One region of the Streptomyces sp. G5(2025) genome, then DNA from elsewhere that is predicted to be linked to it. Evidence: riboswitches for the same ligand, from Rfam matches in the RefSeq annotation. Region 1 holds a riboswitch; each other region holds the start of a gene.

What was found. Region 1 has a riboswitch for cyclic di-AMP ahead of ACOBQB_RS12290 (C40 family peptidase). Riboswitches for the same ligand answer to the same signal wherever they lie in the genome.
Region 2: linked by a shared signal. The riboswitch ahead of ACOBQB_RS24925 (transglycosylase family protein) and the one ahead of ACOBQB_RS12290 (C40 family peptidase) in region 1 are both predicted to bind cyclic di-AMP.
Region 3: linked by a shared signal. The riboswitch ahead of ACOBQB_RS08330 (M23 family metallopeptidase) and the one ahead of ACOBQB_RS12290 (C40 family peptidase) in region 1 are both predicted to bind cyclic di-AMP.

The regions. Positions count from the first base shown of each region.
Region 1 is NZ_JBMUZT010000006.1:341,363-351,760, forward strand. Features, by position in the region: gene ACOBQB_RS12275 (RidA family protein) at 1-308, shown strand, start outside; gene ACOBQB_RS12280 (ATP-dependent Clp protease proteolytic subunit) at 445-1,092, shown strand; gene ACOBQB_RS12285 (hypothetical protein) at 1,100-1,408, shown strand; cyclic di-AMP (ydaO/yuaA leader) riboswitch at 1,764-1,931, shown strand; gene ACOBQB_RS12290 (C40 family peptidase) at 1,935-2,408, shown strand; gene ACOBQB_RS12295 (LysE family translocator) at 2,501-3,118, opposite strand; gene ACOBQB_RS12300 (LysR family transcriptional regulator) at 3,235-4,152, shown strand; gene ACOBQB_RS12305 (ATP-binding protein) at 4,181-4,621, opposite strand; gene ACOBQB_RS12310 (helix-turn-helix domain-containing protein) at 4,896-5,762, shown strand; gene ACOBQB_RS12315 (DUF397 domain-containing protein) at 5,772-6,005, shown strand; gene ACOBQB_RS12320 (8-amino-7-oxononanoate synthase) at 6,040-7,254, opposite strand; gene bioB (biotin synthase BioB) at 7,375-8,541, shown strand; gene ACOBQB_RS12330 (adenosylmethionine--8-amino-7-oxononanoate transaminase) at 8,534-9,814, shown strand; gene bioD (dethiobiotin synthase) at 9,816-10,398, shown strand, end outside.
Region 2 is NZ_JBMUZT010000006.1:3,127,705-3,138,102, forward strand. Features, by position in the region: gene ACOBQB_RS24915 (FtsB family cell division protein) at 1-342, opposite strand, end outside; gene eno (phosphopyruvate hydratase) at 461-1,750, opposite strand; gene ACOBQB_RS24925 (transglycosylase family protein) at 2,080-2,805, opposite strand; cyclic di-AMP (ydaO/yuaA leader) riboswitch at 2,810-2,996, opposite strand; gene ACOBQB_RS24930 (transglycosylase family protein) at 3,181-4,308, opposite strand; gene ACOBQB_RS24935 (cytochrome P450 family protein) at 4,426-5,784, opposite strand; gene ACOBQB_RS24940 (nucleoside triphosphate pyrophosphohydrolase) at 5,957-6,955, opposite strand; gene ACOBQB_RS24945 (SurA N-terminal domain-containing protein) at 6,987-7,664, opposite strand; gene ACOBQB_RS24950 (protein kinase domain-containing protein) at 7,816-9,387, opposite strand; gene ACOBQB_RS24955 (hypothetical protein) at 9,390-9,932, opposite strand; gene ACOBQB_RS24960 (N-6 DNA methylase) at 10,095-10,398, opposite strand, start outside.
Region 3 is NZ_JBMUZT010000002.1:1,833,168-1,843,565, reverse strand. Features, by position in the region: gene ACOBQB_RS08350 (CobW family GTP-binding protein) at 384-1,598, shown strand; gene ACOBQB_RS08345 (DNA gyrase/topoisomerase IV subunit A) at 1,654-4,107, opposite strand; gene ACOBQB_RS08340 (M16 family metallopeptidase) at 4,357-5,730, shown strand; gene ACOBQB_RS08335 (M16 family metallopeptidase) at 5,727-7,112, shown strand; cyclic di-AMP (ydaO/yuaA leader) riboswitch at 7,363-7,525, shown strand; gene ACOBQB_RS08330 (M23 family metallopeptidase) at 7,538-8,341, shown strand; gene ACOBQB_RS08325 (GntR family transcriptional regulator) at 8,556-9,260, shown strand; gene ACOBQB_RS08320 (HPr family phosphocarrier protein) at 9,433-9,714, opposite strand; gene ACOBQB_RS08315 (GNAT family N-acetyltransferase) at 9,895-10,398, shown strand, end outside.

The sequences.
Region 1 (10,398 bases):
ACGTCTCCGGTCAGCTCGCACTCGACGAGTCGGGCACCTTCGTACACGCGGACGACTTCGCCGCCCAGCTCAAGCTGACGTACGCCAATCTGGACAAGGTCCTGGACCATTACGGCGCCACCCGGAACCAGGTCGTCTCACAGAACTTGTACGTCGTGAACATGCGACAGAACGCCATGACGACAGCGGCAGGCAACCTGGCGTACTTCGGCGACCATCGGCCCGCCAGCACGGCCCTCGGCGTCACCGAACTCACCTTCCCCGGTCAGATGATCGAGATCAGCTTCATCGTCGACATGTCGATATAGGGCTACCCGCCTGAGCCCTCCACAGGATCACCGCGGCACGTCTCTCGCTCGGAATAACGTACGTCCTGTACGTTTTTGACGGAGAGTTGGGTGGAGAGCCGGTCTCCTCCGTCACCCCGTACAAGAGAGGCGTGCCATGTACCGTCCGTCGTACCGTCCGTCCGCCCGTTATGTCCTGCCCGAGTTCACCGAACGCACCAGCTCGGGGACGCGGACCCTGGATCCGTACGCGCGGCTGCTCGAAGAGCGCATCGTCTTTCTCGGCACCCCCGTCGACGACACGTCGGCGAACCACGTGATGGCGCAGCTCATGCACCTTGAGTACCTGGCGCCCGACCGCGACATCTCGCTGTACATCAACTCCCCCGGCGGCTCGTTCAGCGCGATGACCGCCATCTACGACACGATGCGGTTCGTCAGCTGTGACGTGGAGACGATCTGCCTCGGGCAGGCCGCGTCGGCCGCCGCCGCCCTGCTGGCGGCCGGCACCCCCGGCAAGCGGCACGCGCTGCCCGGGGCGCGGGTCCTGATCCACCAGCCCTCCTTCGCCGAACCGATCCAGGGTCAGGCCGGCGACCTGGCGATCCAGGCCGACGAAATCTTGCGGACCCGGGAGCTCCTCGAAGAACTCCTCGCGCGACACACGGGGCAGAACCGCGAGCGGATCACCGCGGACATCGAGCGGGACAAGATCCTCGACGCCCCCGCCGCCGTGGAGTACGGGCTCGTGGACCGGATCGTGACGAGCCGCAAGACCTCGCTCGGCGCCCACGGGACGAGGTGACCCGCGGATGCTGCCACCCGAACTGCCCGCGCTGCCCGCCCTGACCCGCGCGGAGGCCGAGCTGATCGACCGCTACCTCGAAGTCGTGGATCTGCTCGGCCGGATCAACCCCGCCCGCGCCGAGCACACCTACGGCGGGCTGCGCGCCGCCCAGGCCCTGGTCGGCCGGGCGACGGCCCTGCGGGACGCGCTGACCCTCATGCATCAGCGCGGCGAGAGCGAGGTGCACGCCGCCACGCTCGCGCGGGCGCTGCGCGTTCTCGACGGCGAGCGGCGGGCCGGGCGGGTGGGCGTGCCACCGTCGGCAGGCCGCTGAACGACGCGTTCCGCTCGCTAGAACGTCCGGTTCCGCTTTAAAACGGACCAGATGGGCTACCTCAGTCGGCGTAGCCGGGACCCCTTAATCACGCGGTCGAGAGTTGCGCCGGGGACGTACGGCGAGGACGGAATAAGACGTTCCAGTGCTGGTCGAACCATCGTCAGCCACGGCCGCGGAGAGTCGAATTCGACAGCGTCCACCCGAACGGATCAGTCGTGAGGAGCCTCACAAAACGTCGTTTCGACTCGGTTTTCGAGCTGTTTTCGGGTCAAGATCCCTTCCGACGACAAGACCCCGCCACAGCGGCGGGGCGATCCGGGCGGACGCCGAGTCCTGCCGCCACCCGGATGACCGGTCGACATCGGTGCATCGGCAGGAGTGGAGGACCCAAGCACGGCGGGCCCGCCCGGAAAGTCCGGACGACGCCCTTGGGGTGAAGCCGCAGAGCACGACGCGGCCGGGCATCTTCGCCTGCCCGAACCCGACAGGTCATCCTTCACAGGCGGCTGACGAAGGGTTACGCATGACCGCGCTGAATCACGTTCCGTCGCTGCTCGGCAGGACGGGGGCCGCATCGGCTCTCACCCTCGCCGTCGTAGGCGCCACCATCGTGACCCCCGGGTTCACGTCGGAGGCGGAGGCAGCCACTCACGGGACAAAGGCGCTCAAGATCGCGGCGTCCAAGAAGGGCTCCCCCTACAGCTATGGAGCGGTGGGGCCCAACCGCTTCGACTGCTCGGGCCTGACGCTGTACTCGTACAAGCGCACGGGCAAGAAGCTGCCGCGCACCGCCGCCGCGCAGTACAACAAGACGCGGCACATCGCCAAGTCCCAGCGGAGCCGGGGCGACCTGGTGTTCTTCCACTCGGGCCGGAACGTCTACCACGTCGGGATCTACGCGGGTGACGGCCGCATCTGGCACGCACCGAAGAGGGGGACCGTGGTACGCAAGGACAAGATCTGGAGCAAGAGCGTCTGGTACGGCCGGGTCCGCTGACCCGTCTGTCTTCGGAGATGCCCCAGGGCACTTCGGAGGTGCTCGGCGGCCGGCGCTGTTCACGGCGCCCGCCGCCGAGCACCGCTCGCACGTCACGCCCGCAGGGGTGCGAGGAGCAGCACCAGGCCCACCGCACCGAGAGCGGTGCCGGTGACGGCTTCGACGGCCCGTGCGGCGCGCGGGCCGCGCAGCCATCTGCCGAGCCGGTCCACCGTGAGGGCCACGGCGGGAAACCACAGCAGGGCGAGCGCCACGACGACGGCCGCGAGCAGCAGCGTCCTCGGCATCGCCGGGCTGCCCTCGGGCACGAACTGCGGCAGCACGCTGAGGAACGTGATCGGCGCCTTCGGGTTCAGGACGTTGGTGAGAAAGCCCTCACGCAGACCGCCGCCCCGCGCCACCGGCTCGTGGCCCGTCGGGGGCCGCGCTGCCACCGCGGATTTCAGCGCGCGAAAGGCGAGGTGGAGCACATAGGCAGCGCCGAGGAGTTGCAGCGCCCTGAAGAGCGCGGGCACGGCCGCGAGGACCGCCGCGACGCCCGCGACCGCCAGCGCGGAGTGCACCAGCAGCCCGGCGGCGACGCCCACCGCGCAGAGGACTCCCGCTCCGCGCGAGGCGAGGGCGTTGCGTACGACGACGGTGAAGTCGGCGCCCGGCATGGCGACCATGCCCGCGGCGACGCCGGTGAAGGCGACCAGTTGTGCGTCCATGCCGCCCAGCCTGCCGGGCGCGAGCCTTCAGCGGGTATGTGCAATATCCTGGGTCTGCCTTAAGCAGACGTTTAGCCCCGGCACATACCGCGGCGCGCCGCCGACGGGAGATTCGTATGTACGACCCCACGCGGCTCGCCGCGCTCGTCGCGGTCTCCGAGGCCGGTTCGATCACCCGGGCCGCCGAGCGCCTCGGCTACACCGTGCCCGCGCTCTCCCAGCAGCTGGCCAAGCTGGAGCGGGAGGCGGGCGCCGCTCTCCTGGTGCGCCATCACCGCGGGGCTCGGCTGACCGGGGCCGGTGAGCTGCTCGTGGGGCACGCGCGGCGGGTGCTCGACGAGATGGAGCGGGCCCGGCACGAACTGGCGCGGCTCGCCGGGCTCTCCGGCGGACGGCTGCGCCTCGGTACGTTCCAGACGGCGGGCATCCATCTGCTGCCGCCCGTCCTGTCGGCGTTCCGCAGGGCCCATCCGGAGGTGGGGCTGACCGTGACGGACCACGAACCGCCGTCCGGAGTCGCGGCCGTGGCGGCGGGTGAGGTCGACCTCGCCCTCACCCACGCCTACGAGCCCGCCGACCCGGCGCCGCTGCCCGCCTCGGTGTCGGCCGAGCCCCTCCTCGTGGAGGAACTGGTCCTGGTGGCCCAGCCGGGGCACGCCCTCACCAGCGGGACGTCGCGGCTGCCGCTCGCCGAGCTGGCCGGACAGCCGGTGATCAGCATGGCGCCCGACCACCCGCCCCGGCAGGCCGTGGAGCGGGCCCTCGCCGAGGCCGGGGCGACACCCGCCGTCGTGGTGGACACTCCGGGCTACGCCTTGGTCTGCGCCCTCGTCAGCGCCGGGCTCGGCGTGGCCGTGGTGCCGGAGATGGTGGCGCGCACCGCCGCGACACCGGTCGGCATGCGGCTCCTGGACCCCGGCGGCCTGCGGCGGACCATCTCCGTCGCCTACCGCACCGACGAGTCGGGCCCCGCGGCCGATTCCTTCCGGGCGCTGCTGCGCGGGGCGTTCGGGCGCTCGGCGGGTACGGGCTGAGCCGCACCGGGAGGTCGCGTGCGCGGCGTCAGCGGCGCCCCTGCTGGACGGGCGCCGTCCAGGGCAGGGAGATCCACACGGTCTTGCCGCCCTCGGCCGTGGGGCTGACGGAGAGCTTGCCGCCGCATTCGGCCGTCAGCCAGCGGATGATGACCATGCCACGGCCGTTGTCCTGCTGGACGGCGGCCGGCAGCCGCCTCGGATAGCGTGGGTGACTGTCGGTGACGCCGATCCGCAGGCGCTCGTCCCGGTCGAGCTGTACGTCCACCGTGAAGGTGGGCGACTGCCCTCGGGTGTGCTGCACGGCGTTGGTGGCGAGCTCTGAGACGATGAGTCTGATCGTGTCCGCCACTTCGGCCTCGCCCGGCAGGCCCCATTCCGTGAGTACGTTCGCCACGTACGCGCGGGCGGCCGAGACCGAGGCGGGATCGCTCGGCAGAGTGACGGATGCTTCCTGGTGATCTGCCATGGCGACGCTGTCCCTTTCCCACCGGGGTCGGTCTCCGACTCGGAGCGGATGACTCGAGGACGGCCCCGGACTGGTGCTTCGCGCCAGCCTCCCATTCCTTTGCCGGTCACGGGTGACGATCCACCGAGATGTGCATATATCTGTCGCTCGAAGCGGTGAACTCTGCCACGAGCGACCGTATTTGGGCGCGCGGGCGCCACTTCCTCTACTGTCGCCCCTGTCCCCCCGCTCTGCCGCCGGGAGACCCGAAGGATCGGTCCGGAAGGAGACGGACATGCAGTACGGCCCAGCGGTGCGCCGCCGCCGGCTCGGCGCCGAACTGCGTGCGCTGCGCGGCCTCGCGGGACTCACCAGCAGCCAGGCCGCCGCCAAGGTCGGCTGGCACCAGTCGAAGGTGAGCCGGATCGAGACGGGCTGCAGCGGCGTGAAGGCCACGGACGTACGCCTCCTGCTCGACGCGTACGAGGTGAGGGACCCGCACCTCAGCGAGTTGCTCGTGGCCCTGGCCGGGGCCGACGACACCGGCGCCTCGGGGCGTCACCACTGGTGGAAGGCCTACCGCGACCTGCTGCCCGCCGCGTACCGCGACTTCATCAGCCTGGAGGCGCAGGCGAGTTGGGTGCGGACCCTGGAGACCTCGGTGGTCCCGGGGCTGCTCCAGACCCCCGAGTACGCGCGCGCCGTCACGCGGGCCGCGGTCGGCGGGCTGCCCGACGAGCAGGTCGACGCGCTGGTGGAGGTCCGCCTGGCCCGTCAGGACGTGCTGCGCGCGGAGCCGCCGCTGCGGCTGAGCGTGGTCCTGGACGAGGCTGTTTTGCGCCGTTCGGTGGGCGGGCCGCAGGTTTTCGCACAACAGCTCGCACGGTTACAGGAGGTGACACAGTTGCCCCAGGTGCGACTTCAGGTGCTTCCGTTCTCCTCCGGCGAGCATGTGGGCCTCATGGGGCCTTTCGTTATTTTGTCATTTCCGACCACTGCTGATCTGGATTTGGTTGTTCTCGACCACTTGACGAGTAGCCTCTATCTCGAACGGAAGGAAGACCTCCAGGCATACGCGGAGGCCTTCAACTCTCTTCAGGAACAGGCGCTTTCACCCGAGGACTCAGAGGATTTCATCGCCGGACTCATCGACGGCGCGTAAGGAGGCACCATGACCGCACTGCCTCGGCACGTACCTTCCAGCACCACCCTTCAGGGCGCGCGGTGGCAGCGCGGCAGCCGCAGCAACGGAATGAACAACTGCGTCGAGACAGCCACCCTCGACACGCTCCACTCCGACGTTGCGGCCCGCCTGCTGGCCGTGCGTGACTCGAAGAACGTCGCGGGGCCCGCCCTGCTCTTCTCCCCCGGCTCCTGGGAGACGTTCCTCGACAGCCTCCGCTGACCGCGGCCCGGCCCCCGGGCAGGGCCGGGTCGTCTCAGCGGGGTGCGGTGCGGCTGATCACTCGTACGGCATCGGCGATCTGTTCGTCGGTGAGGTCCGCGCGGGCGGTCAGCCGCAGCCTCGAAATTCCGTCCGGTACCGACGGCGGCCGGAAGCAGCCGACTGCCAGACCCGCGGCCCGGCAGTCGGCGGCCCAGCGCACGGCCGACTCGGGCGCCGGCGCGCGCACGGAGACGACGGCGGCGTCGGGACGTACCGCCGACAGGCCCTCGGCCGTGAGACGACGATGCAGTTCGGCGGCGACCTGGCGGGCCCGCGCGGCCCGTTCGGGTTCGCGGCGCAGCAGCCGCAGGGCCGCGAGCGCGGCGCCCGCCGCGGCGGGCGCGAGCCCCGTGTCGAAGATGAACGTACGCGCCGCGTTCACCAGGTGGTCGATGACCTTGGCGGGGCCGAGCACGGCGCCGCCCTGGCTGCCGAAGGACTTCGAGAGGGTGAGCGTGACCACCGTGTCGGCGGCCCCCGCGAGTCCCGCGGCGTGCGGTGCGCCCCGGCCGCCGTCGCCGAGGACACCGAGGCCGTGCGCGTCGTCGATGATCAGCCCCGCACCGGACTCCCGGCATACGTTCGCCAGTTCGGCCAGCGGCGCGGCGTCGCCGTCGACCGAGAACACCGAATCGGACACCAGGACGGCGGGGCCGTCGCGACCGTCGTGGGCGGCCAGCGCCTTGCGCACCGCGTCGGGGTCGCTGTGCGGCACCACCTGGGTCGTGGCGCGCGCGAGGCGGCAGCCGTCGATCAGTGACGCGTGGTTGCCCGCGTCGGAGACGATCAGCGAGCCGTGCGGGGCGAGCGCGGTGACCGCCGCGAGGTTCGCCGCGTAGCCGGAGGAGAGCACGAGCGCCGCCTCGAAGCCGCAGAAGTCGGCGAGTTCCCGTTCCAGTTCGGCGTGGAGTTCCGTGGAGCCGGTGACGAGCCTGGAGCCGGTGGCGCCGCCGCCCCACCGCCGGGCCGCCGCGGCGGCGCCCTCGGTGACCTCCGGGTGCCGGGTCAGCCCCAGGTAGTCGTTGCTCGCCAGGTCGAGGTGGCCGCCCGCGTCGGCCGCGCGCGGGCGCAGGGTGCGGACGAGGCCGGCGTCGGCGCGGAGCCTGGCCTGCTCGTCGAGCCAGTCGAACGGAGAGTGCGGCGCGCGCGGCGGGCGCCGGGCGCCGGACCCGGGCGCGCCTGACACGGGGTGCCTGTTTGTAGACATTGCACAGACCTTAGCCGCCGTGCCACCTGGCCAGGGTGTGGCAATACCCACACCTCAAAGCGTTTCTGTTGTGCGAACTCTCCTTGGCCGGGGACGCTGCCGTGCGTAAGGATCAGCGCCATGGATCTGCTGAACACGCTGGTGGACAAGGGGCTTCGGCGCGAGCTGCCGACCCGTGAAGAGGCGCTGGCCGTGCTGGCCACGTCCGACGACGAACTCCTGGACGTAGTGGCCGCCGCCGGGAAGGTGCGGCGGCAGTGGTTCGGGCGGCGGGTGAAACTCAACTATCTGGTCAACCTCAAGTCGGGGCTGTGCCCCGAGGACTGTTCGTACTGTTCGCAGCGGCTCGGCTCGAAGGCCGAGATCCTCAAGTACACGTGGCTGAAGCCCGACGAGGCGTCGCAGGCCGCGGCGGCCGGGGTCGCGGGCGGCGCCAAGCGGGTCTGCCTGGTGGCCAGCGGCCGCGGGCCCACCGACCGTGACGTGGACCGGGTGGCGCAGACCATCGCGGCGGTCAAGGAGCAGAACGAGGGCGTCGAGGTGTGCGCCTGCCTCGGGCTGCTCTCGGACGGTCAGGCGGAGCGGCTGCGGGGCGCGGGCGCCGACGCGTACAACCACAATCTCAACACCTCCGAGGCGACGTACGCCGACATCACCAAGACGCACACCTACGCCGACCGCGTGGACACCGTGCGCAAGGCGCACGCGGCGGGGCTCTCCGCCTGTTCGGGGCTGATCGCGGGCATGGGCGAGAGCGACGAGGACCTGGTCGACGTGGTCTTCTCGCTGCGCGAGCTCGACCCGGACTCGGTGCCGGTGAACTTCCTGATCCCCTTCGAGGGCACCCCGCTGGCCAAGGAGTGGAACCTCACCCCGCAGCGCTGCCTGCGCATCCTCGCGATGGTGCGCTTCGTCTGCCCGGACATCGAGGTGCGCATCGCGGGCGGGCGCGAGGTCCACCTGCGCTCGATGCAGCCGCTCGCCCTGAACATCGCCAACTCGATCTTCCTCGGCGACTACCTCACCAGCGAGGGCCAGGCGGGCAAGGCGGACCTGGACATGATCGCCGACGCCGGCTTCGAGGTCGAGGGCACGGACCAGGTGACGCTGCCCGAGCACCGGGCGGGCGCGGACGCCGCCGTGGGCTGCGGATCGCACGAGGGGGGCGGCTGCGGTCCGTGCGGGGCCGCGGCGAAGGCCGGCGAGGCGAAGGCCGGCGAGGCGCGGACGGATCTGGTGGCGGTACGCCGCCGGGGCGCGGGAACGGACCTCGCGCCCAATGCCTGAGCTTCCCCTGGGCGATCTCCTCGAACTGGACCGTCGCCATGTGTGGCACCCCTACGGCCCGATGCCGGGGCGCCAGGAGCCGCTGGTCGTGGAGTCGGCGAGCGGGGTGCGGCTGCGGCTCGCGGGCGGCTCGGGCGAGCTGATCGACGGCATGTCGTCGTGGTGGTCCGCGATCCACGGCTACAACCACCCGGTGCTGAACGAAGCGGTGCGCGGCCAGCTCGACCGGATGAGCCACGTCATGTTCGGCGGGCTGACGCACGAGCCCGCCGTGGCGCTGGCGAAGCGCCTTGTCGACATGTCTCCCGAGGGTCTGGAGCATGTCTTCCTCACCGACTCTGGCTCGGTCTCGGTCGAGGTCGCGGTGAAGATGTGCCTCCAGCACTGGCGTTCGGTGGGTCGCCCCGAGAAGCGGCGGATGCTGACGTGGCGGGGCGGCTACCACGGCGACACGTGGCAGCCGATGTCCGTGTGCGATCCCGTGGGCGGCATGCACGAGCTGTGGCAGGGGGTCCTGCCGCAGCAGGTGTTCGCGGACGCGCCGCCGGACGCGTACGAGGAGAGGTACGCGGATCATCTGCGTGAGCTGATCGAGCGGCACGCGGGGGAACTGGCCGCCGTGATCGTGGAGCCGGTGGTGCAGGGTGCGGGCGGGATGCGGTTCCACTCCCCCGCCTATCTTCGCGTGCTCCGCGAGGCGTGCGACGCGCACGACGTGCTCCTGGTGTTCGACGAGATCGCGACGGGCTTCGGCCGTACGGGTGCGCTGTTCGCGGCGGACCACGCGGGTGTCACGCCCGATGTGATGTGTGTCGGCAAGGCCCTGACCGGCGGCTATCTGACGATGGCGGCGACGCTGTGCACGGCGCGGGTCGCGGACGGCATCTCGCGGGGCGAGCTCCCGGTCCTCGCCCACGGGCCGACGTTCATGGGCAACCCGCTGGCCGCGGCGGTGGCGGGCGCCTCGATCGACCTGCTGCTCGGGCAGGACTGGCAGAGCGAGGTCAAGCGCATCGAGACGGGTCTGCGCGAGGGCCTGGCGGAGGCGGCGGCCCTGCCGTCCGTACGGGATGTCCGCGTCCTCGGGGCGATCGGCGTGGTCCAGCTGGACCACCCGGTGGACATGGCGGCGGCGACGCGGGCGGCGGTGCGCGAGGGTGTCTGGCTGCGGCCGTTCCGGGATCTGATCTACACGATGCCGCCGTTCATCACGGGCGACGAGGACGTGGCGCGGATCGCGCGCGCGGTGTCCGCGGCGGCGAGAAAGGGCTGACATGACGGTGATCGTGGTGTCCGGGACGGGCACCGAGATCGGCAAGACGGTGACGACGGCCGCGGTGGCGGCGGCGGCCCTGGCGGGCGGGCGCAGCGTCGCCGTGCTCAAGCCCGCCCAGACCGGGGTCGCGCCCGGCGAGCCGGGGGACGCGCAGGAGGTGCGGCGGCTCGCGGGCGAGGGTGTCACCGCGCTCGAACTCGCCCGTTTCCCGGAGCCGTTGGCGCCTCAGACCGCGGCGCGGCGGGCCGGGATGGCGCCGGTGCGTCCCGCCGACGTGGCGGACGCCGCCGCGAAGCTGGCCACGGAGCACGACTTGGTCCTCGTCGAGGGGGCGGGCGGGCTGCTCGTCCGCTTCGACGAGGAGGGCGGCACGCTCGCCGACGCGGCGCGGCTCCTGGACGCCCCTGTCCTGCTGGTCGCGTCGGCGGGCCTCGGCACGCTGAACACGGTGACGCTGTCGGCGGAGGCGCTGCGGACACGCGGCCTACGCCAGCTGGGCGTCACCATCGGCAGCTGGCCGACCGCCCCCGACCTGGCCTCGCGCTGCAACCTGGCGGACCTCCCGAAGGCGGCGGACGCCG
Region 2 (10,398 bases), 2.8 Mb from region 1:
CACGTAGTGCAGGCGGTCCCGGATGCGCTGCTCCGCGTACGCGTCGTCCTGCCAGCGGGCCTTCTCGTCGCGGAGCTTCTCGACGTCCGCGCGGTGTTCGGCCTGCTGCCGGCGCAGGTCGTCGATCTCGGCGCGCTGCGAGACGTACTGCCGCATCGGATAGGCGAGCGCGACGACGAGGGAGCAGAGCACGAGCGCGAGGAGCGCGGCGCGGCCGGTGAGCCGGGAGCGGCGGGCCTGGCGCTTGGTCTGGGAGCGGTAGACCCGCTCGGCGGTCTGCTCGCCGAGCAGCCGCAGTCGGGTAGCGGTGGAGAACCGGTCCTTGGTCCCGGCCTTGGCCATGGTTCCGCCTCCCCAGAGCAGCGCGCTGCCACACGTACGTACGTCCCCGCACACGGTACGGGACCGGGTGCGGGGACGTAGGTAACTACAGCGTGGCTACAGCTCAGCCCTTGCTGTGCTACTGGTTCGCGGAGCGAAACCGCGGGAACGCGCTGCGGCCTGCGTAGACCGCCGCGTCGTCGAGGATCTCCTCGATGCGCAGGAGCTGGTTGTACTTGGCGACGCGCTCGGAGCGGGCCGGGGCGCCGGTCTTGATCTGGCCGCAGTTGGTGGCGACGGCGAGGTCGGCGATGGTGACGTCCTCGGTCTCACCGGAGCGGTGCGACATCATGCACTTGAAGCCGTTGCGCTGGGCCATCTCGACGGCGTCCAGGGTCTCGGTCAGCGAACCGATCTGGTTGACCTTGACGAGCAGGGCGTTCGCGGAGTTCTCCTCGATGCCGCGGGCCAGGCGCTCCGGGTTGGTGACGAACAGGTCGTCGCCGACGAGCTGCACCTTGTCGCCGAGCTTCTCGGTGATGGCGTTCCAGCCGGCCCAGTCGTCCTCGAACAGCGGGTCCTCGATGGAGACGAGCGGGTACGAGGCGACGAGCTCCGCGTAGTACTCGGTCATCTCGGCGGCCGTGCGGGACGCGCCCTCGAACTGGTACGTGCCGTCCTTGTAGAACTCGGACGCGGCGACGTCGAGGGCGAGCGCGATCTGCTCGCCGGGGACGTAGCCGGCCTCCTTGACGGCCTCAAGGATGAGGTCCAGGGCGGCGCGGTTGGAGTCGAGGTTCGGGGCGAAGCCGCCCTCGTCGCCGAGGCCGGTGGCCAGGCCCTTGCTCTTCAGGACCTTCTTCAGCGTGTGGTAGACCTCGGTGCCCCAGCGCAGCGCCTCGGAGAACGACTCGGCGCCGATCGGCGCGATCATGAACTCCTGGATGTCGACGTTGGAGTCGGCGTGCGACCCGCCGTTGAGGATGTTCATCATCGGGACGGGCAGCAGGTGCGCGTTCGGACCGCCGAGGTAGCGGAACAGCGGCAGGTCGCTGGCCTCGGAGGCGGCGTGCGCGACGGCGAGCGAGACGCCGAGGATGGCGTTGGCGCCGAGGGAGCCCTTGTTGTCGGTGGCGTCCAGGTCGAACATCGCCTGGTCGATCAGGCGCTGCTCGGTGGCGTCGTAGCCGACGAGCTCCGGGCCGATCTGCTCGATGACGGCGAGGACGGCCTTCTCGACACCCTTGCCCTGGTAACGGTTGGGGTCACCGTCACGGAGTTCGATGGCCTCGAAGGCACCGGTGGAGGCACCGGACGGGACGGCGGCACGACCGGTGCTGCCATCGTCGAGGCCGACCTCGACCTCGACCGTGGGGTTGCCTCGGGAGTCCAGGATTTCCCGGGCTACGACGACGTCGATGGACGGCACGAGCATCTCCTTCTGGGAGTGTGACGCGTAAACACGATTACGCCGGGCCGCTTCGGCCCTGCGTCTCCTGAGCCTAACCGGCCCGGAGCCTTCGGCCAGCCGACCGCCCGCCCCCTGGGACACGCGAGGCCCCAAATGGCTGGGAAACAGGGCGTAAGCCCACGTTTTCTACTCGCTGGTAGCGAACAAGGGGACCGAGCGGGGTGCGGACATGGCCCCGCCCCGGTGCGTACGGGGGATATGCGCACCGGGGCGGGGAGCCCGTGGGGACGGGGAGCGCGGCCGTGCTTCCGCCGAGGCACGGCCGCTTCTTCGGGAGGGAGCCGGGGTCAGCTCAGGTGGAGCTGCTGGCCCGGGTAGATGAAGTCGGCGTTGTCGATGATGTCGCCGTTGAGCTTGTAGACCTTCTGCCAGCCGCCCTTGACGTCGTGCGCCTCAGCGATCTTGGACAGCGTGTCGCCGGTCTTGACCTTGTACTCGCCGTCGCCCTTCTCGACCGTCTTGCCGGTCGGCGTCTCGACGGTCTTCTTGGACTCGGTCTGCGGCGCGGGCTGCGGCTTCGGAGCCTGCTGCGGGGCCGCCTGCTGCTGCGGGGCGGCCTGCTGCTGCGTCTGCTGCGGCTTCGGGGCCTGCTGCGTCTGCTGCTGCGGGGCCTGCTGCTGCGGGGCGCCACCGTTGTACGCGGCACCCGAGAGGCCGACGCCACAGTGCGGCCAGGCACCCTTGCCCTGGCCGGCGAGGACCTTCTCGGCGATCGCGATCTGCTGGGCCTTGGAGGCCTTGTCCGCGGTGGGCGCGTACTTCGTGCCGCCGTACGCGGCCCAGGTGGAGGGCGAGAACTGCAGGCCGCCCTGGTAGCCGTTGCCGGTGTTGATCGACCAGTTGCCGCCGGACTCGCACTGGGCGACGGCGTCCCACTCAGCGCCGGTGGCCGCGGAGGCCGAACCGGCGGCCATCAGCGGGGCGGCCACGGCGGCACCGGTGACACCGGCGAGCGTGACGACACGGGTGGCCTTGGACGGACGACGGTGCTTGCCCTTGCTGGAAAACAGCATGAGTTCATCCCCTCACCGACGCCTGCGAGGTGAGCTGTCGGGTTCGGGCCAGTGAAGTTGCCCGGCCGCACTTCTTGAGTGCGACTTCACCCCTAGCCGGTCCCGTACGTCCCGCTCCTCCTCGGAGCTCGACGTCCGGACCCGGCGGCTTACCTTGGGTCCCCCGCTCCTGCCTACGGCGCTCGAAGCGACGACTGTTCCCGTCCGGCCGTTGGCAGGATTCGGCGTACCGACCGGCGGGGCCCACCAATGGCGGGCGGTGACGACGGTAATCACGCGATCCCCGGAATTTCAAAGGCGATCAGGGCTTCTGAGACCCATCTCTCACTCGCACCAATACGGACATACAGCGCGAAGCGACCAGTAGACGGTTCGTCAATTACCCTTACTTTTCGCCCAAATCGAGGCTCTGACCGGGGAGAATGAGGTCCGGGTCGGCTCCGACGGTCTTCTTGTTCTCGGTGTAGAGCTCGTGCCAACCGCCCTCGACGTCCAGGTCGTCCGCGATGGCCGACAGGTTGTCACCGGAGCGGACCGTGTACGTCCCGTCCGCGACCTTCCCGGTGCGCTCGGCACCACGCGAGGCGTGCCGGCCCGCACGGTCGCCGCCGCTGCCGCCCTCGCTGCCGGAGGAGGGGTTCTCGTCCGCGCGGTCGCCGCGGTGGCGGCCGGGGGCGGAGTCGCCGGAGGGGGCGGCCGGGTCGTCGGACCCGGGGAAGTGTTGTCCGTCCGACCGGACTTGCCGGTGCGGTCCGCTCCGGCCTCGCCGTTGTCGCCCTTGCCTCCCTTGCCTCCCTTGTCGTGATTCTTGTCTCGGGAGGTGTCGTGCGAACCGGGCGTGTCGTTGCTCGCGCCGTCGGAGGAGGCAGGGGCTTCTGACGTGTCGTCGGAGGCCTTGCCGGAGGACTTGTCGGTGTTCTTGCCCGTGCCGTTGCCGGAGCCCTTGTCGGCGTCCTTGGCGGAGTCCTTGGCGGCGTCCTTGGCGGCGTCCTTGGCGGCGTCCTTGTTGGTGTTCTCGTCCGCCTTCTTGCCCTTGGACTCCTTGGGCCCCGTCGGACCGTTCGTGTCCGACGGGTCGGCGGGCTCCGGGGCGACCGGGTCGCCCGGGTCGACGTCGGCCGCCGCACCGCCATCGGTGAGCCCGGCGATCGGGGCGCAGCTCGGCCAGGCTCCCGGGCCCTGCCCGTCGAGGATCCGCTCGGCCACGGCGATCTGCTGGGACTTGGAGGCCTGGTCGGCGCTCGGCGCGTAGTCGAGGCCGCCGTGCTTCTCCCACATCTCCTCGGAGAGCTGGAGTCCTCCGTAATAACCGTTCCCGGGGTTGGCGCTCCACGCGCCGCCGCTCTCGCACTCGGCGAGCTTGTCCCACGTGACCGTCTCGGCGGCGCTCGCGCTGGTGGCTCCGAGCAGCGGGATGGCGATGGCGGATCCGGTGACTCCTGCCGCGACGATGAGGGCCGGGGCCTGGCGGGGGCGTCGGTGACGACCATTGCCGGAGAGCATGCGGTTGCCTTTCAGGAGACTGTTACGGCGACTTGGGCACCGGGTGCCCGAGTCGACGTGAACGTAGCCGCACTCGAACGCTTGTCACAAGTCGATGCAGCGGAGATCACGCGAACATCACAGTTGTGACGCCTCGTCAGGAGGCTGGTGTTCCGGTGCCGTTTTCTGTGCGTCTGTGAACTTCACCGGCAGCGTGCGCAGTCCCCGCATGATCAGCCCGCCACGCCACCGCAAATCCGCCGGATCGGCCGCCAGTTGCAGCTCGGGCAGGCGCCTGAGCAGCGTCGCGAGGGCGGTCCGGCCTTCCAGGCGGGCGAGCGGGGCGCCGAGGCAGTAGTGGATTCCGTGGCCGTAGCCGAGGTGCTGGTTGTCGCCGCGGGAGAGGTCCAGGGTGTCGGGCCGCTCGAAGCGTTCGGGATCGCGGTCGGCGGCGGCGAGAACGACGAGGACGGGGTCGCCCACAGCGATCCGCTGTCCGCCGATGGTCAGCTCCTCGGTGGCGAACCGCCAGGTGGCCAGCTCCACGGGGCCGTCGAAGCGGAGCAGTTCCTCGACGCCGGTCTCCAGCAGGCCCATGTCGCCCCGCGCCAGCGCCTCCTGTAGCCGTGCGCGCTGCTCGGGGTGGGTGAGGAGGGCGTACATGCCGTTGCCGATGAGATTGACGGTGGTCTCGAAGCCGGCGAAGAGGAGGATGAAGGCCATGGCGGCGGCCTCGTTCTCCGTGAGGTGCTCGCCGTGGTCGGAGGCGCGGATGAGGCCGGAGATGAGGTCGTCGCCGGGGTCGAGGCGCTTGCGGTGGATCAGCTCGGCGAGGTAGCCGCGCATCTTCTTCACGGAGCGGGCGACGCCGCCGCGGGGTCCACCGCCGTGTCGGATCATCATGCCCGCCCAGTCCCGGAAGTCGTCCTGGTCCTCGCGGGGGACGCCGAGCAGGTCGCAGATGGCGTAGATGGGGAGCGGGAAGGCGAACTCGTGGATGAGGTCGGCCTCGCCCTTCGCCACGAAGGCGTCGATGAGGTCGTCCGTCAGCTCCTGCACGCGCGGTGCGAACTCGGCGACTCGGCGCGGGGTGAACGCCTTCGACACGAGGAGCCGCAGGCGGGTGTGGTCCGGCGGGTCGATGTTGAGCAGATGTGTCATCAGCTCGGCCTTGCGCTCGCCGGGGATGCCGGTCTTGCCCTTGGCGTGGGCGGGCTCGTCGTGGTGGGCCGGGTTCTTGCTGAGCCGCTGGTCGGCGAGTGCCTGCCGCGCGTCCGCGTAGCGGGTGACCAGCCAGGCCTCGACGCCGCTGGGCAGCGTGGTTCTGTGTACCGGGGAGTTCTCGCGCAGCCAGGCGTAGACGGGGTAAGGATCGGTGGCGAACTCCCAGGTGAAGAGGTCGGGCTGCGGGGTTTTGGGCGGGGCGGGGGTGCCTGCGGCGGGCGGTACGGGGCTCTTGGTGGCGGGCGGGGTGGGGTGCGGGTGCTGGTCGTGCATGAGGTGACCGTAACCGGCGGCGGGTGGTGGCGAGGGCGGGCTGCCGGTGCCTGGTGGGCTTCGGCCGCCCGCGCCCCTCCCTCGCCTGCGGCGGGCCCTTCCGCCTGCGCGTCTGCCCGGCCCTCGCCCGGCGAGTGCGCGTCGTGGTTGCTCGCGCTGTTTCCCGCGTCCCTTAAGCGGTGGCTTCGGCCATCCGTACCGCGTCGCGGTAGGCCCGCGCGGCGGCGCGCAGCGCCGCCTCCGGGTCGACGCCCTGTGCCTCCGCCCGTAGGGCCAGGGCGAGGAGTTCGTAGCCCGCGCCCTCCCCCGACGGCATCTCCACCTCAAGGCCCGCCGTCCGGACGCGCGAGGCCAGCTTCGCGGTCAGGGCCAGGGCCGGCTGGCCGAGGGGGATGCCCTCCGTCACCGATGAGCGCTGTTTCTCCACCGCCTTCGTGCGGAGCCAGTGCGCCTTCACGTCCTCCGGGGTGTCCGCCGAGTCGTCGCCGAAAACGTGCGGGTGGCGGTGGATGAGCTTGTCGACGATGCCGCCCGCGACGTCGTCGATGGAGAACGGCTCGTCCTCCTCGCCGGGGCCGCCCTCCTCCGCGATCCGCGCGTGGAAGACGACTTGGAGCAGCACGTCGCCGAGTTCCTCCCGCAGCTCCTCCCGGTCACCGTCCTCGATCGCCTCGACCAGTTCGTACGCCTCCTCGATCGCGTACTTGGCCAGGCCCTTGTGCGTCTGCCGCGACGACCACGGGCACGCGACGCGGATCCGGTCCATGACCTGCACCAGGTCGAGCAGGCGCGCGCCCGGCAGGTCGTAGGAGGCGGGGAGCAGCTCCAGGTCCGGCATCGCGACGCGGCCCGAGCCGGCGAGGCGGGCCAGGCCGTCGGTGAGGGGGCGGTCGCCCTCGGCGGTGGCGACGACCACGACCGTGCGGCCGCCCGCGCAGGCGTCCACCAGCTCCTCGGCGCTCGGCGACGCGTGCGTCACGGTCACGCCCGCCTCGCGCAGGTACGGCAGCTGCGGGTGACCGGCGTCGGCGCACAGCACCTCGTCGGCGCCGCGCAGGGCCTGCCAGGCGGGCCAGGACAGGAGGCCGGGCGCGACGCGGTGGCTGGTGGTCAGCAGGACGACGCGGCCGGTGGACGCGTCGGCCGGGGGCTGGGTCTCGGTGTCGTTCACCTCTCGAACGTAACCCAGCCCGCGGCTACGCCTACGCCTGCGGTTCCTGCGACCCCTGAGCGGAGCCCCCGCCCTCGGTGACCTCCCGCACCCACGGCGTCTTCGCGTCCACCCGCTTGTTCTTGTCGACGTCCCACGTGCCGTAGCGCGGGTTCAGGTCGACGTCGAGCTTCTTGGAGGCCGCGGTGAGGGCCTTCCAGAAGAGCGCCTGGCCCTCGGGCGACTGCATGTCCGCGCCGAGCTTCTTCGCGAGCTTCTGCGCCTCGATCTCCGTGCGCAGGCTGTCGTCGAGGCGGGCCGGGGCGACGCCGTACTGCTGGAGCCAGCCCTGTTCCAGCGCCTTCCTGCCGCCCGCCTGCTGCTCCAGGCCCGCCCGCATCCGCTGGATGTCGCGGCGCGTCACGCTCACCCCGGCGTCGGCGGCCGCGCGGTGCAGGACCTTGTCGAGCACCATCGTGTGCAGCGTGCTGCGGGTGAGGCCGCCGGACTTGGCGATGGCCTGCTCGTACTGCGTGTCGTCGGGGACGGCGGCCCGCTGCGCGTCGCGCACCTCGTTCACCCGGCTCTCCAGCTGCGCGACCGTGATGCGGTCGCCGCCGACCACGGCCGCGGCGCCGGGATGCGCCTCGCTGCCGCAGGCGGTGAGGAGGGGGGCCGCGACGAGCGCGGCGGTGGAGAGGGCGAGCGCGGTGCGACGACGGCGGTGCAAGTGGGCCTCCCGTTGGAGATTGTGCGGCGGTGCACAAAGTCTTGCGGTGATCGATGGTAGGCAGTGGCCGTCTTCTCGGCCAGCTATTCGGCAGCTATTCGACCAACGATTTCCCGGGAGTTGGGGCACCCTCCGCCCCGCCGTACGAGCGTCAGCCGCGCACCTGTCCGAGCCACAGCAAGGTCCGCCGGATCTCCGCGGGGAACGGGTGGCCCGGCCCGTGCAGCAGCTCCGCGTCATGCAGGAGGCGCGCCAGGGTGTCGTGGGCGGCGGGCCGGTCGCCGAGGGCCAGCAGCAGGTGGCCGATGCGGCGGCGGATCTCCAGGGACTGGCGGCGGTCGTCCGTCGCGTACTGGTTCTCGTAATAGGGGAGCAGCGCGCGGTACTCGGCGAGGGCCGCGGCCGGTTCGCCGAGCTGCTCCAGGCACTGCGCGGCCTCGTAGCGGAACTGGAGGGAGTGCGGGTCGGCGTGGCCGGACTCGGCGGCCCGCTCGTCGGCGAGGCGCCGCAGCTCGGGCAGGGCACGGCGGTACTGCCCGTCGTCCATGAGGGTGGCCGCGTACTGCTTGCGCAGGGTGCGTACGACGGGTGAGTGCTCGCCGTGCTGGGCGGCGGCGGTCGGCAGGATCGCGCCGAGGATGTCCACGGCCTGGGTGATGCGGCCCTCGCCGAGGAGGCGCCGGACGTCCTCCACGGCCCGGGCGACGTCCTGCCGCGGCGGCGAACCGGGCGGCCCGGGCGGCCGCGACGGCATGTCGGGGGCGGGCGCGGGCGTCGCGGCGCGGTCCGGCCAGGGCGCGAGCGGCCGCAGGAAGGGCCGGGTGGGGTCGAGCGGGCGGCCGGAGGGGATGCCGCGGGCGGGCAGCAGCGGCGCCAGTTCCTCGTAGACGTGCTGGGCGCTGGCGGGGCGGTGCTGGGGGTCCTTGGCGAGCAGGCGCAGGACCAGGGACTCCAGGGTCTCGGGCACCTCGGGGCGCAGCCGGCGGACCGGCAGCGGCGGCTCGTACAGGTGGCGGTGCAGCACGCCGAGGGCGGTGGAGCCGGAGAACGGCACGTCGCCGCTGAGCAGTTCGTGCATCAGCACGCCGAGGGCGTAGAGGTCGGTGTACGGGCCGACCGCGCCGCCCATCGCCTGCTCCGGGGCCATGTACGCGGGGCTGCCGATCGGTGAGCCGGTGTGGGTGAGGCGGGTGGTGTCGGTGTCCATCACGGAGGCGATGCCGAGGTCGAGGACGCTGATCGTGCCGTCCTGCTTCACCATCACGTTCCGCGGCTTGAGGTCGCGGTGGACGATCGGCACGGCGTGCACCGCGGAGAGCACGGCGCACAGCTGCGCGGCGACGGCGACGGTCCACTGCCAGGGGTAGGGGTCGTGCTCGGCGAGGTGGTCGCCGAGGTCGGCGCCGTCGACGTACTGCATGACGAGGAAGAGGGCCCCGTCCTCGGAGGGCTCGCTGCCCGCGTCGTGGACGGTGACGAGGCCGGGGTGGTCGACCTGCGCGGTGACACGGCACTCGCGCACGAAGCGGCGGCGCAGCTCCTCGGCCTCGGCGCCCGCGACGCGGTCGGGGCGCAAGAGCTTCACGGCGACACGGCGGTCCAGGCGCTGGTCGTACGCCGTCCAGACCTGGCCCATGCCGCCCTGGCCGATGAGGGTGGACAGTTCATAGCGGCCTGCGACGACCCGGCTGCCCCGGCCGCCGGTCCCGGTGCCCTGTGCCACGGTCAGTTGCCGCCCTGCTGCTTGCGCAGGTAGTCGCTCAGCTCGTCGAGCTCGGCGCGGACCTGGTGGATGCGGGCGGGTGCGGGGGGCGCGGGCGTGGTCTCCTGGACGGGCGGCGGCCCTGACGGACAGCCGTACGCGGGCTGTGCCGCGGGCGGCGCCGGAGGCGGGGCGTAGGCGGTGAACGCCGGCTGCCGGAGGCGGCTGAAGTGGCGTATGTCCGCGAACAGGTAGTAGGCGACGGCGGCCATCAGCGTGCAGAGCAGGATCACCATGCCCGTGTTGCCCGGGCCCTGGAACTCCTCCTCGCCGGGGTCCACCCCGATCAGCACGAGCCCGGTGACGTCGAGCGCCGTCACGAGGGCGAAGACGACCCAGTCGTACGCCTTGCGGGTCGCGATCACGAGCCGCAGCAGCGGAGCCCACGCGAGCAGGCCGCAGGTCACGACGGCGAGCACTACGAACAGCACGCGCAGCGTCACCGGTGAACCCCCGGCCGGGGGCGGCGGTTGCTGCGGCGCGTAGCCGTGGCCGTGGCCGTGCATGGCTGCTCCTGGTACCTGAAAGACGAACGAGGACGAAGAACGAAGAACGAAGGACGGACGGACGACGCATCCGGATCGAGCGTATAGGCCGACACCGGGGAGCGGTCCCGGGTTGTACCGAACCGTTGTCGTACTGGTCACGGCGGTGCGGCGGGAAGCGCCTCACTCCGCCGGAAGCGTGCCCTCCGTCAGTCCGTCGTGCATGCCGCGCACCAGCCGCTCGCCGAGCCGGCCCGCGAGGCGCAAGGCGTCCTCGAAGGCGGCCAGTTCCCGGAACCGCTCGCTGTAGCCGCGCTGCCCGGCCAGCGGCAGGCGGGGCAGCCGGAGGCGGCGGACGTCGAGCCGGGCGGCGGTGGAGGCGTAACTGCTGGCCCGGCGGTGGCCCGCGGTGCCGCGCAGGAAGCCGGCGAGGAACCACGGGTCGAGCGCGGCCGGGTCGGGGCGCAGCAGGGCGAGGCCGCGGCCG
Region 3 (10,398 bases), on a different contig from region 1:
TGCACTCTGTGTGGCCATGTCAACCCCCGAATCAGGCGACCGTCCGCCGGTCGTCGGATGCGGGTCGACAGGGAGCGGACCGGCGAGCGGTGGGCGGTGCGCTTGCCGTCTCCCAGGGTGCCGAGCGGCTCTGATCGGCGGGGAGGCGGAGAGGAGGCGCACGGAAGGAAGCAGCGGTCGTGCCTCCCGGTGCCGTGCCTAACGTGTGCCCCGCGAGCGCCGCTAACAATCGTTCACTTCGCGGCTCGTCCGCGCGCACATATCCTGGGCGCGCACACATATCCTGAGTCGGTCTTCATTCTTCGCGGGAGCTCCGCGGCGGCCCGCACTCCGCGTGGGGGGCCGCCGCGACCCGTGCGAACGTCGGTACGAGGGGCCCACGGTTGAACAAGCAGATCCCGGTCGTCGTCCTCGCCGGATTCCTCGGTTCCGGCAAGACCACCCTTCTCAACCATTTGCTGCACCGCAGTGGTGGCAGCCGGATCGGGGCGATCGTCAACGACTTCGGTTCGATCGAGATCGACGCCATGTCGGTCGCGGGGCAGCTCGGCGACTCCACCGTCTCCCTCGGCAACGGCTGCCTGTGCTGTGCCGTGGACGCGAGTGAGCTCGACGAGTACCTGGAGCGGCTCGCCAGGCCCTCCGCCGGGATCGATGTGATCGTCATCGAGGCGAGCGGCCTCGCCGAGCCGCAGGAACTCGTGAAGATGCTGCTCGCCAGCGAGAACCCGCACATCGTGTACGGGGGGCTCGTCGAGGTGGTGGACGCCGCCGAGTTCGACGCCACGAGGGAGCGGCATCCCGAGGTGGACCGCCATCTGGGCATCGCCGATCTCGTCGTGGTCAACAAGGCGGACCGGGTACCGGCGCAGGAGTACGAGCGCGTCCTCGGCGTCGTCCGCGGGCTCGCCGGGCGCGCGGCTGTGGTCACCGCCTCCTTCGGCCGCGTGGACGTGGAACTGTTCTTCGACCGCGCGCCGGTGGGGGAGCGGGTCGGGCAGCTCTCCTTCGACGATCTGCGGGACGAGGCGGAACCGTCCGACAGCTGCCGCCACCACGGCCACCTGCACTCCGCCTACGAAAGCCTCTCGTTCACCTCTGAGGTGCCCCTGGGGCCCCGCCCCTTGATGGCCCTTCTGGACAGCAGGCCCGAGGGGCTCTACCGCATCAAGGGGTACGTCGATTTCGGCCCCTCCGACCCGGCGAACCGGTACGCGGTGCACGCTGTCGGGCGCTTTCTTCGCTTCTACCCGGAACCGTGGGCCCCGGGCGAGCCTCGCCTGACCCAGCTCGTCCTCATCGGGTCGGGCATCGACGTACCCGCCCTGGGGAAGGAGCTGGAGGCCTGTCGAGAGGACGCCCCGCAGGCCGATGAGCACGGCATGTGGGGCGTACTGCGATACGTCCAGGAGCCGGACACCGACGAGCCGGACGCCGACGAGCCGGACGCCGACGAGCCGGACGCCGACGAGCCGGACGCCGACGAACCGGACGGTGACCATCCGCACCCCGGCGAACCCGGCCACGGTCAACCCGGACCCGGACCCGACCCCAGCGACCCCGGCGTCGAGGCCCTCGACGCCGAGCCCACCGGCTGACGGCCGGCCGCGGTTACGCCCGGGCCGGCCGCGGTTACGCTCGGGCCGGCCGCGGCTATACCGGGCCGGCCACCGCCGCCACCGGCTTCGCCAGCGAGACGCCCGAACCGTCACGGCGCGGGTCGATGTCCGGCAGCTCGGCCGGTGTGCCATTGCGCTGGGCCGCGTGCGGCGGCGTCGGGCCCGCCCAGGCGAAGCTCAGGCAGTCCTCGCCCTTCAGGAACCGCTGAACGCGCACACCACCCGTGGCCCGGCCCTTGCGGGGGTACTGGTCGAACGGCGTGAGCTTGGCCGTCGTCTGGACCGAGTCGTCGAGCGTGCCGCGCGAGCCCGCCACCGTGAAGACGACCGCGTCCGCCGCCGGGTCCACCGCCGTGAAGGAGATGACCTTCGCGCCCTCGGCGAGCTTGATGCCCGTCATGCCACCCGCGGGACGGCCCTGCGGACGCACCTGGGAGGCCTGATAGCGCAGCAGTTGGGCGTCGTCCGTGATGAAGACCAGGTCCTCCTCGCCGGTGCGCAGCTCGGCCGCGCCGACGATCCGGTCACCGTCCTTCAGGGTGATGACCTCCAGCTCCTCCTTGTTGGAGGGGTAGTCGGGCACCACACGCTTGACCACGCCCTGCGCGGTGCCGAGTGCCAGGCCCGGCGACGACTCGTCGAGCGTCATCAGGCAGATCAGCTTCTCGTTCTTCGTCAGGGGCAGCAGCTCGGAAGCGGGTGCCCCTCCGGAGAGGTTGGGCGCGCCCATCGTCTCCGGGAGCTGGGGCAGGTCCACTACGGAGAGGCGCAGCAGCCTTCCCTCGGACGTGACCGCGCCCACCTCGCCGCGCGCCGTCGCCGGCACCGCGGAGACGATCGCGTCGTGCTTGACGCGCTTGGTCTCGCCGTCACCGAAGGGCTCGCCGTTGGCCGTGCGTGCCAGCAGGCCCGTCGACGACAGGAGCACGCGGCACGGGTCGTCCGCGACCTGGAGCGGCACGGTGGCGGCCGGTGAGCCCGCCGACTCCAGGAGCACCGTGCGCCGGTCGGTGCCGAACTTCTTGGCCACGGCTGCCAGTTCGGAGGAGACCAGCTTGCGCAGCTCGGCGTCCGAGTCCAGGATGCCGGTCAGCTCGTCGATCTCGCCGTTGAGCTTGTCGCGCTCGGACTCCAGCTCGATGCGGTCGTACTTGGTGAGACGGCGCAGCGGGGTGTCCAGGATGTACTGCGTCTGGATGTCGCTCAGCGAGAAGCGCTCGATGAGGCGCTCCTTGGCCTGCGCGGAGTTCTCGCTGGAGCGGATGAGGCGAATGACCTCGTCGATGTCCAGAAGGGCGACCAGGAGGCCCTCGACCAGGTGCAGACGGTCGCGCTTCTTGCCGCGGCGGAACTCGCTGCGGCGGCGCACCACGTTGAACCGGTGGTCCAGATAGACCTCCAGGAGCTCCTTGAGGCCGAGCGTGAGGGGCTGGCCGTCGACCAGCGCGACGTTGTTGATGCCGAAGGACTCCTCCATCGGCGTCAGCTTGTACAGCTGCTCCAGGACGGCTTCCGGGACGAAGCCGTTCTTGATCTCGATGACCAGGCGCAGGCCGTGTGCGCGGTCCGTGAGGTCCTTGACGTCCGCGATGCCCTGGAGCTTCTTCGCGCCGACCAGGTCCTTGATCTTGGAGATGACCTTTTCGGGGCCTACGGAGAAGGGCAGTTCGGTGACGACCAGGCCCTTGCGGCGCGCTGTCACGTTCTCCACGGCGACCGTGGCCCGGATCTTGAAGGAGCCGCGGCCCGATTCGTACGCGTCCTTGATGCCGGTCAGGCCGACGATCCTGCCGCCCGTGGGCAGGTCGGGGCCCGGCACGTACTTCATCAGCGTTTCGAGGTCGGCCCCCGGGTGCTTGATCAGGTGGCGCGCGGCCGCGATGACCTCGCCGAGGTTGTGCGGCGGCATGTTCGTCGCCATGCCGACCGCGATGCCCGACGCGCCGTTGACCAGGAGGTTCGGGTAGGCCGCCGGGAGGGCGGACGGCTCCATCTCCTGGCCGTCGTAGTTCGGCTCGAAGTCGACGGTGTTCTCGTCGATCGACTCCGTCATCAGGGAGGTGGCGTCGGCCATCTTGCACTCGGTGTAGCGCATGGCGGCCGGCGGGTCGTCGTTGCCGAGCGAGCCGAAGTTGCCGTGGCCGTCCACCAGCGGGAGGCGCATCGAGAAGGGCTGGGCCATGCGCACCAGCGCGTCGTAGATCGACGCGTCGCCGTGGGGGTGCAACTTACCCATGACCTCGCCGACGACACGGGCGCACTTCACATAGCCGCGGTCGGGGCGCAGGCCCATCTCGTTCATCTGGTAGACGATCCTGCGGTGCACCGGTTTCATGCCGTCGCGGGCGTCCGGCAGGGCCCGGGAGTAGATGACCGAATACGCGTACTCAAGGAAGGAGCCCTGCATCTCGTCGACGACGTCGATGTCGAGGATCTTCTCCTCGAACGAGTCGTCGGGCGGCGGGGTCTTCGTGCTGCGGCGGGCCATCGCTGCTGCGGCTCCTTCACCAACAAGTGCGGGTTCTGACGCCGACCATTGTGGACTGTCCCACTGACAACGCCGACCACGCCCCGTGTCGACGGCCGCGCGTCACCCCGCGAAGTACGCCGAGGGCGGACCCGGGAACTTCGTCAGGTGTCCACACGCTTGCATACAGTGGCAGGACTGGCAGAACTGGCAGGAAATTGTTCTGGGTCCAGCGATGATCACCATGATCCAGCGATCGAAGGGACGTACATGCCCATGGGTCACACGGCCACAGCCGAGGCCGGCTCCGGCGGCCTGACAGCGACCGAGCACCGGCTGGCCAACGGCCTGCGCGTGGTGCTCTCCGAGGACCACCTGACCCCGGTCGCCGCGGTCTGCCTCTGGTACGACGTCGGCTCCCGTCACGAGGTCAAGGGGCGTACCGGCCTTGCTCACCTTTTCGAGCACCTGATGTTCCAGGGCTCGAAGCAGGTGCACGGCAACGGCCACTTCGAACTGGTCCAGGGGGCGGGCGGCTCCCTGAACGGCACGACCAGCTTCGAGCGCACCAACTACTTCGAGACGATGCCCGCCCACCAGTTGGAGCTGGCCCTGTGGCTTGAGGCCGACCGGATGGGCTCGCTGCTCTCCGCGCTCGACGAGGAGTCCATGGAGAACCAGCGCGACGTCGTCAAGAACGAACGCCGCCAGCGCTACGACAACGTCCCGTACGGCACGGCCTTCGAGAAGCTGACCGCCCTCTCCTACCCGGAGGGCCACCCCTACCACCACACGCCGATCGGCTCCATGGCCGACCTGGACGCGGCCACGCTGGAGGACGCGCGCGCGTTCTTCCGTACGTACTACGCGCCCAACAACGCCGTCCTGTCGGTCGTCGGCGACATCGACCCGGAGCAGACGCTCGCCTGGGTCGAGAAGTACTTCGGGTCGATCCCCTCGCACGACGGCAAGCAGCCGCCGCGTGACGGCTCCCTTCCGGAGCGCATCGGCAAGGAGCTGCGCGAGGTCGTCGAGGAGGACGTGCCGGCCCGTGCCCTCATGGCCGCCTACCGCCTCCCGGAGGACGGCACGCGCGCGTGCGACGCGGCCGACCTCGCCCTCACGGTCCTCGGCAGCGGCGAGTCCTCCCGGCTCTACAACCGGCTCGTGCGCCGCGACCGTACGGCCGTCGCCGCCGGGTTCGGCCTGCTGCGCCTCGCCGGCGCGCCCTCGCTCGGCTGGCTGGACGTGAAGACCTCCGGAGACGTCGAGGTGCCGGTCATCGAGGCCGCCGTCGACGAGGAGCTGGCCCGCTTCGCCGCGGAAGGCCCTACTCCGGAGGAGATGGAGCGCGCCCAGGCCCAGCTGGAGCGCGAGTGGCTCGACCGTCTCGGAACCGTCGCGGGCCGCGCGGACGAACTGTGCCGTTACGCGGTCCTGTTCGGCGACCCGCAGCTCGCCCTCAGCGCCGTGCAGCGCGTGCTCGACGTCACCGCAGAGGAGGTGCAGGAGATCGCCAAGGCCCGCCTGCGCCCGGACAACCGCGCGGTGCTCGTCTACGAACCCCTGGCCGACGACGACGAGGCCGCCGAGGGCACCGAGGCCGCCGCCGAGACCGCAGAGGAAGAGGAGGCGGCGAAGTGACCGAGGCCGCGACGATGCAGTTCCACCCCCAGCCCCAGGCCGGTACGGCCAAGCCGTGGGCCTTCCCCGCCCCCGAGCGCGGCGCGCTGCCCAACGGCCTCACGGTGCTGCGCTGCGACCGCCCCGGCCAGCAGGTCGTCGCCGTGGAGGTCCACCTGGAGGCGCCCCTGGACGCCGAGCCGGAGGGCCTCGACGGCGTCGCCACGATCATGGCGAGGGCCTTCAACGAAGGCACCGACAAGCACTCGGCGGAGGAGTTCGCCGCCGAGCTCGACCGGTGCGGCGCCAGCATGGACGCGCACGCCGACCACCCCGGCGTCCGTGTCTCCCTTGAGGTACCGGTCTCCCGCCTCCCCAAGGCGCTCGGTCTGCTCTCCGACGCCCTGCGGGCCCCGGCCTTCGCCGACAGCGAGATCGAACGGCTCGTACGCAACCGCCTGGACGAGATCCCGCACGAGGCGGCCAACCCGGCACGCCGCGCCGCCAAGGAGCTCTCCCGGCAGCTGTTCCCGGCGAGTTCGCGCATGTCGCGACCCCGCCAGGGCACCGAGGAGACGGTCACGGCCATCGACGCGGCCGCGGTGCGCGCTTTCTACGAGACGCACGTCCGTCCCGCCACGTCCACCCTGGTAATCGTCGGCGACCTCGCGGGCACCGACCTGGACGCCGTCCTCGCGGACACGGTCGGCACCTGGACGGGTGGCACGGCAGAACCCCGCCCGATGCCCGCGATCACCGCCGACGACACGGGCCGTGTCGTCATCGTGGACCGCCCCGGCGCCGTCCAGACGCAGCTCCTGATCGGCCGCATCGGCCCGGACCGGCACGACCGGGTCTGGCCGGCCCAGATCCTCGGTACGTACTGCCTGGGCGGCACCCTCACCTCCCGCCTGGACCGCGTCCTGCGCGAGGAGAAGGGCTACACCTACGGCGTACGGGCGTTCGGCCAGGTCCTGCGTTCCGCCCCGGACGGCACAGGCGCCGCGATGCTCGCCATCAGCGGCTCCGTCGACACCGCCTCCACCGGGCCCGCGCTGGAGGACCTCTGGACGGTCCTGCGCACCCTCGCCGCGGAGGGCCTGACCGACGCCGAGCGCGACGTGGCGGTGCAGAATCTGGTGGGCGTGGCCCCGCTCAAGTACGAGATGGCCGCCTCTGTGGCCGCCACGCTCGCCGACCAGGTCGAACAGAACCTCCCGGACGACTTCCAGGCGCAGTTGTACCGGCGGCTGGCCACGACGGGCACCGTGGAGGCCACCGCGGCCGTCGTGAGCGCCTTCCCGGAGGATCACTTGGTGACGGTCCTCGTCGGGGACGCCGCGGAGATCGAGGAGCCCGTCAGGGCGCTCGGCATCGGAGACGTGACGGTGGTCACCGGCTGAGTCGCCGGCTGAGCCCCCGGCTGAGCGTCAGCCGGGACATGGCTGAGTGACAGTCAGGACATATCAGGACCCCGGTGACCGTTTCGGTGGCCGGGGTCTCCTACTCCCCATATGTCCGAATTCATATGGAGGTTGCCCGTCTGGCGTGTGGCGTGCGCTACAAAAGACGTCTTCTGTTTGTGGATTGAAAGACGGCCCGTTTAGCGTCGGTCCGGCTGTACGTCACGCACCACGCCGCATCCGCGGCACCGGACAGTCATCGCCGAGTCCCCGTACGGCGCGAGCCAGGGGAGCCGGGGACCCACATGTCCCCTGGGGTGAATCGGGCACCTTGCCATCAGGTGAGGGACTCGTAGGAGACCTTCCTGCTCCGAACCCGTCAGCTAACCCGGTAGGCGAGAAGGAAGGAAAGGATCAGCCGCTTCATGGCGTTCACCCGTGCCACCGGGAAGCACCGTCGTCCCAGCCGCCTCACCCGCACGACCGCGAACGTCGCGGGCGTCGCCGCGATCACCACCACGGGTGTCATCGGAGGCCTGGCCGCTCCGGCGCTCGCCGCCGCCGACGACGCCGCCCTTGAGCACACCGGACTCACCCAGGCGATCTCTGTCGGTGACTCGCTCGCCGACAGCATCGACGCGCAGGCCGCCGCCCAGCGGCAGGCCGCCGACGACGCGGCTGCGGCCAAGAAGGCCGAAGAGGCCGCCAAGAAGAAGGCCGCCGAGGAGAAGCGCAAGGCCGAGGCCGAGGCCAAGGCGAAGGCCAAGAAGGAGCGCGAGGCCAAGGAGCGCGCCGCCCGCGAGGCCGAGCGCAAGCGCCTGAACACCTACGTCTCCCCGATCTCCGGCTCGTACGTCTCCACGGGCTACCAGACCGGCGGCGCCATGTGGTCCTCCGGCAGCCACACCGGTGTCGACTTCCACGCCGCGTCCGGCACCTCGGTCCACGCGGTGGGCGCGGGCACCGTCGTCGAGGCGGGCTGGGGCGGTGCCTACGGCAACAACGTGGTCATCAAGATGAACGACGGCACGTACACCCAGTACGGCCACATGTCGTCCCTCGGTGTCACCGTCGGCCAGACGGTCACCCCGGGCCAGCAGATAGGCCTCTCGGGCTCCACCGGCAACTCCAGTGGCCCGCACCTCCACTTCGAGGCCCGCACCGGCCCGGACTACGGTTCGGACATCGACCCGGTCGCGTACCTCCGCTCGCACGGTGTCAACGTCTGACCTCTCCGACGCTCTCAGCGCCCGACCGAAGGCCCCGGCTCACGCGAGCCGGGGCCTTCGGTGTTTCCGGCGTCATTTTCCGGCCCGCCCGCGTTTGGCCAAAAAATATCCATGGATTCCGGCCCGCCATCGGAAATTCCGAAGCTCTGCCATAGAGTTCCTGAACGAGCGTCGGTCGACCGCGTTACGCGGGGATTAAGGCGGAGGTCCGGTCATGCGCATTCCCGCGCACTCGGTATGCACGGCCATCCGGGACGACATTGTCGCCGGTGTCTACGAAAGGGGCGGCCGGCTCACCGAGGAGCTCCTCGCGCGCCGCTACGGCGTCTCCCGCGTCCCGGTGCGCGAAGCCCTGCGCACCCTGGAGGCCGAGGGTTTCGTCGTCACGCGCAGGCATGCGGGCGCCTGTGTCGCCGAGCCCACGGAGCAGGAGGCCGCCGACCTCCTGGAGCTGCGCACGGTGCTCGAACCGCTCGCCGCGGCCCGCGCCGCACAGCGCCGCACCGACGCGCACCTCAAGGTCCTGCGCGGACTCGTACGGCTGGGCCAGGAGCGCGCGCGGAAGGGGCAGGGGGAGGATCTGCGCTCGCTGGGCGGCTGGTTCCACGAGACGCTCGCCCAGGCCTCCGGCAGCCCCGGCCTCGTCACGCTGCTCGGCCAGCTGCGGCACAAACTCGCCTGGATGTACGTCGTCGGGCCCCCGGCGGCGCCCGCCGCCTCCTGGTCCGAACACGCGGCTATCGTCGACGCGGTGGCCCGCGGGGACGCGGAACGGGCCAGGGCGCTGACCGCCGGGCACGCGGAGCGGGCGACGGCCGCGCACCGATTGCGCCGTGCGCCGAGGGGCGGCCCTACGAGGGAAGTGAGCGAAGTGAGGGAAGTGCAACATCCCGTAAACACAGTGAGCCTCAGGAATTAACGCAGCTGCCGTATACAGCGAGCGGCGTGAGAAAGATGCGGGCCGTTCAATTTAATTCCGGCCGTTTCTCCATCCATGCGCAACTAAACTGCCGCCAGGCAAAACAAAGGGCCCACCCCGTGTTCCAGGGTGGACCCTTTGAAAGGTACTGCGCGTCCAGGTACTGCGCGGTTCAGACCGTCTCCGGGAGCTCCTCGAGGCCCTCCGCGACGAGCTTCGCCAGACGGTCGAGGGCGGCGTCCGCACCCTCGGCGTCGGAGGCGAGCACGATCTCCTCGCCGCCCTGGGCACCCAGGCCGAGCACCGCGAGCATCGAGGCGGCGTTGACCGGGTTGCCGTCGGCCTTGGCGATCGTCACGGGGACGCCGGCGGCCGTGGCCGCGCGGACGAAGATGGAGGCGGGTCGGGCGTGGAGGCCCTCGGCCCAGCCGACGTTGACGCGGCGCTCAGCCATGTGTTGCTGCCCTTCCAGGTATCTCACACTTGTCTAGACCATTGTCGCATGCCGTTGTGGATGCTCCGTCGACCGGACGCTGCCGCTCCGTCGACCGGACGCCGGCCCTCCGGCGACGGGACGCCGGTCCTCCTCGACCGTACCCGGCCCGGGCGCCCCCGCGACCCGTACCCTGGCCCCATGCAGACCCCGTCGGATCAGCAGGACCGGCACGACTACCCCTCGCACTGGGAAGCCGATGTGGTGCTGCGCGACGGAGGCACCGCCCGGATCAGGCCCATCACGGCCGAGGACGCGGACCGCCTGGTCAGCTTCTACGAACAGGTGTCGGACGAGTCGAAGTACTACCGCTTCTTCGCGCCCTACCCGCGGCTGTCCGCCAAGGATGTGCACCGCTTCACCCACCACGACCAGGTGGACCGGGTGGGACTCGCCGCCACCGTGGGCGGCGAGTTCATCGCCACCGTGCGCTACGACCGCATCGACGAACGCGGCATGGCCGCCAGCGCCCCCGCCGACGAGGCCGAGGTCGCCTTCCTCGTGCAGGACGCCCACCAGGGCCGTGGCGTGGCCTCCACGCTCCTGGAACACATCGCGGCGGTCGCCAGGGAACGCGGCATCCGCCGCTTCGCGGCCGAGGTGCTGCCCGCCAACACCAAGATGATCAAGGTGTTCACGGACGCG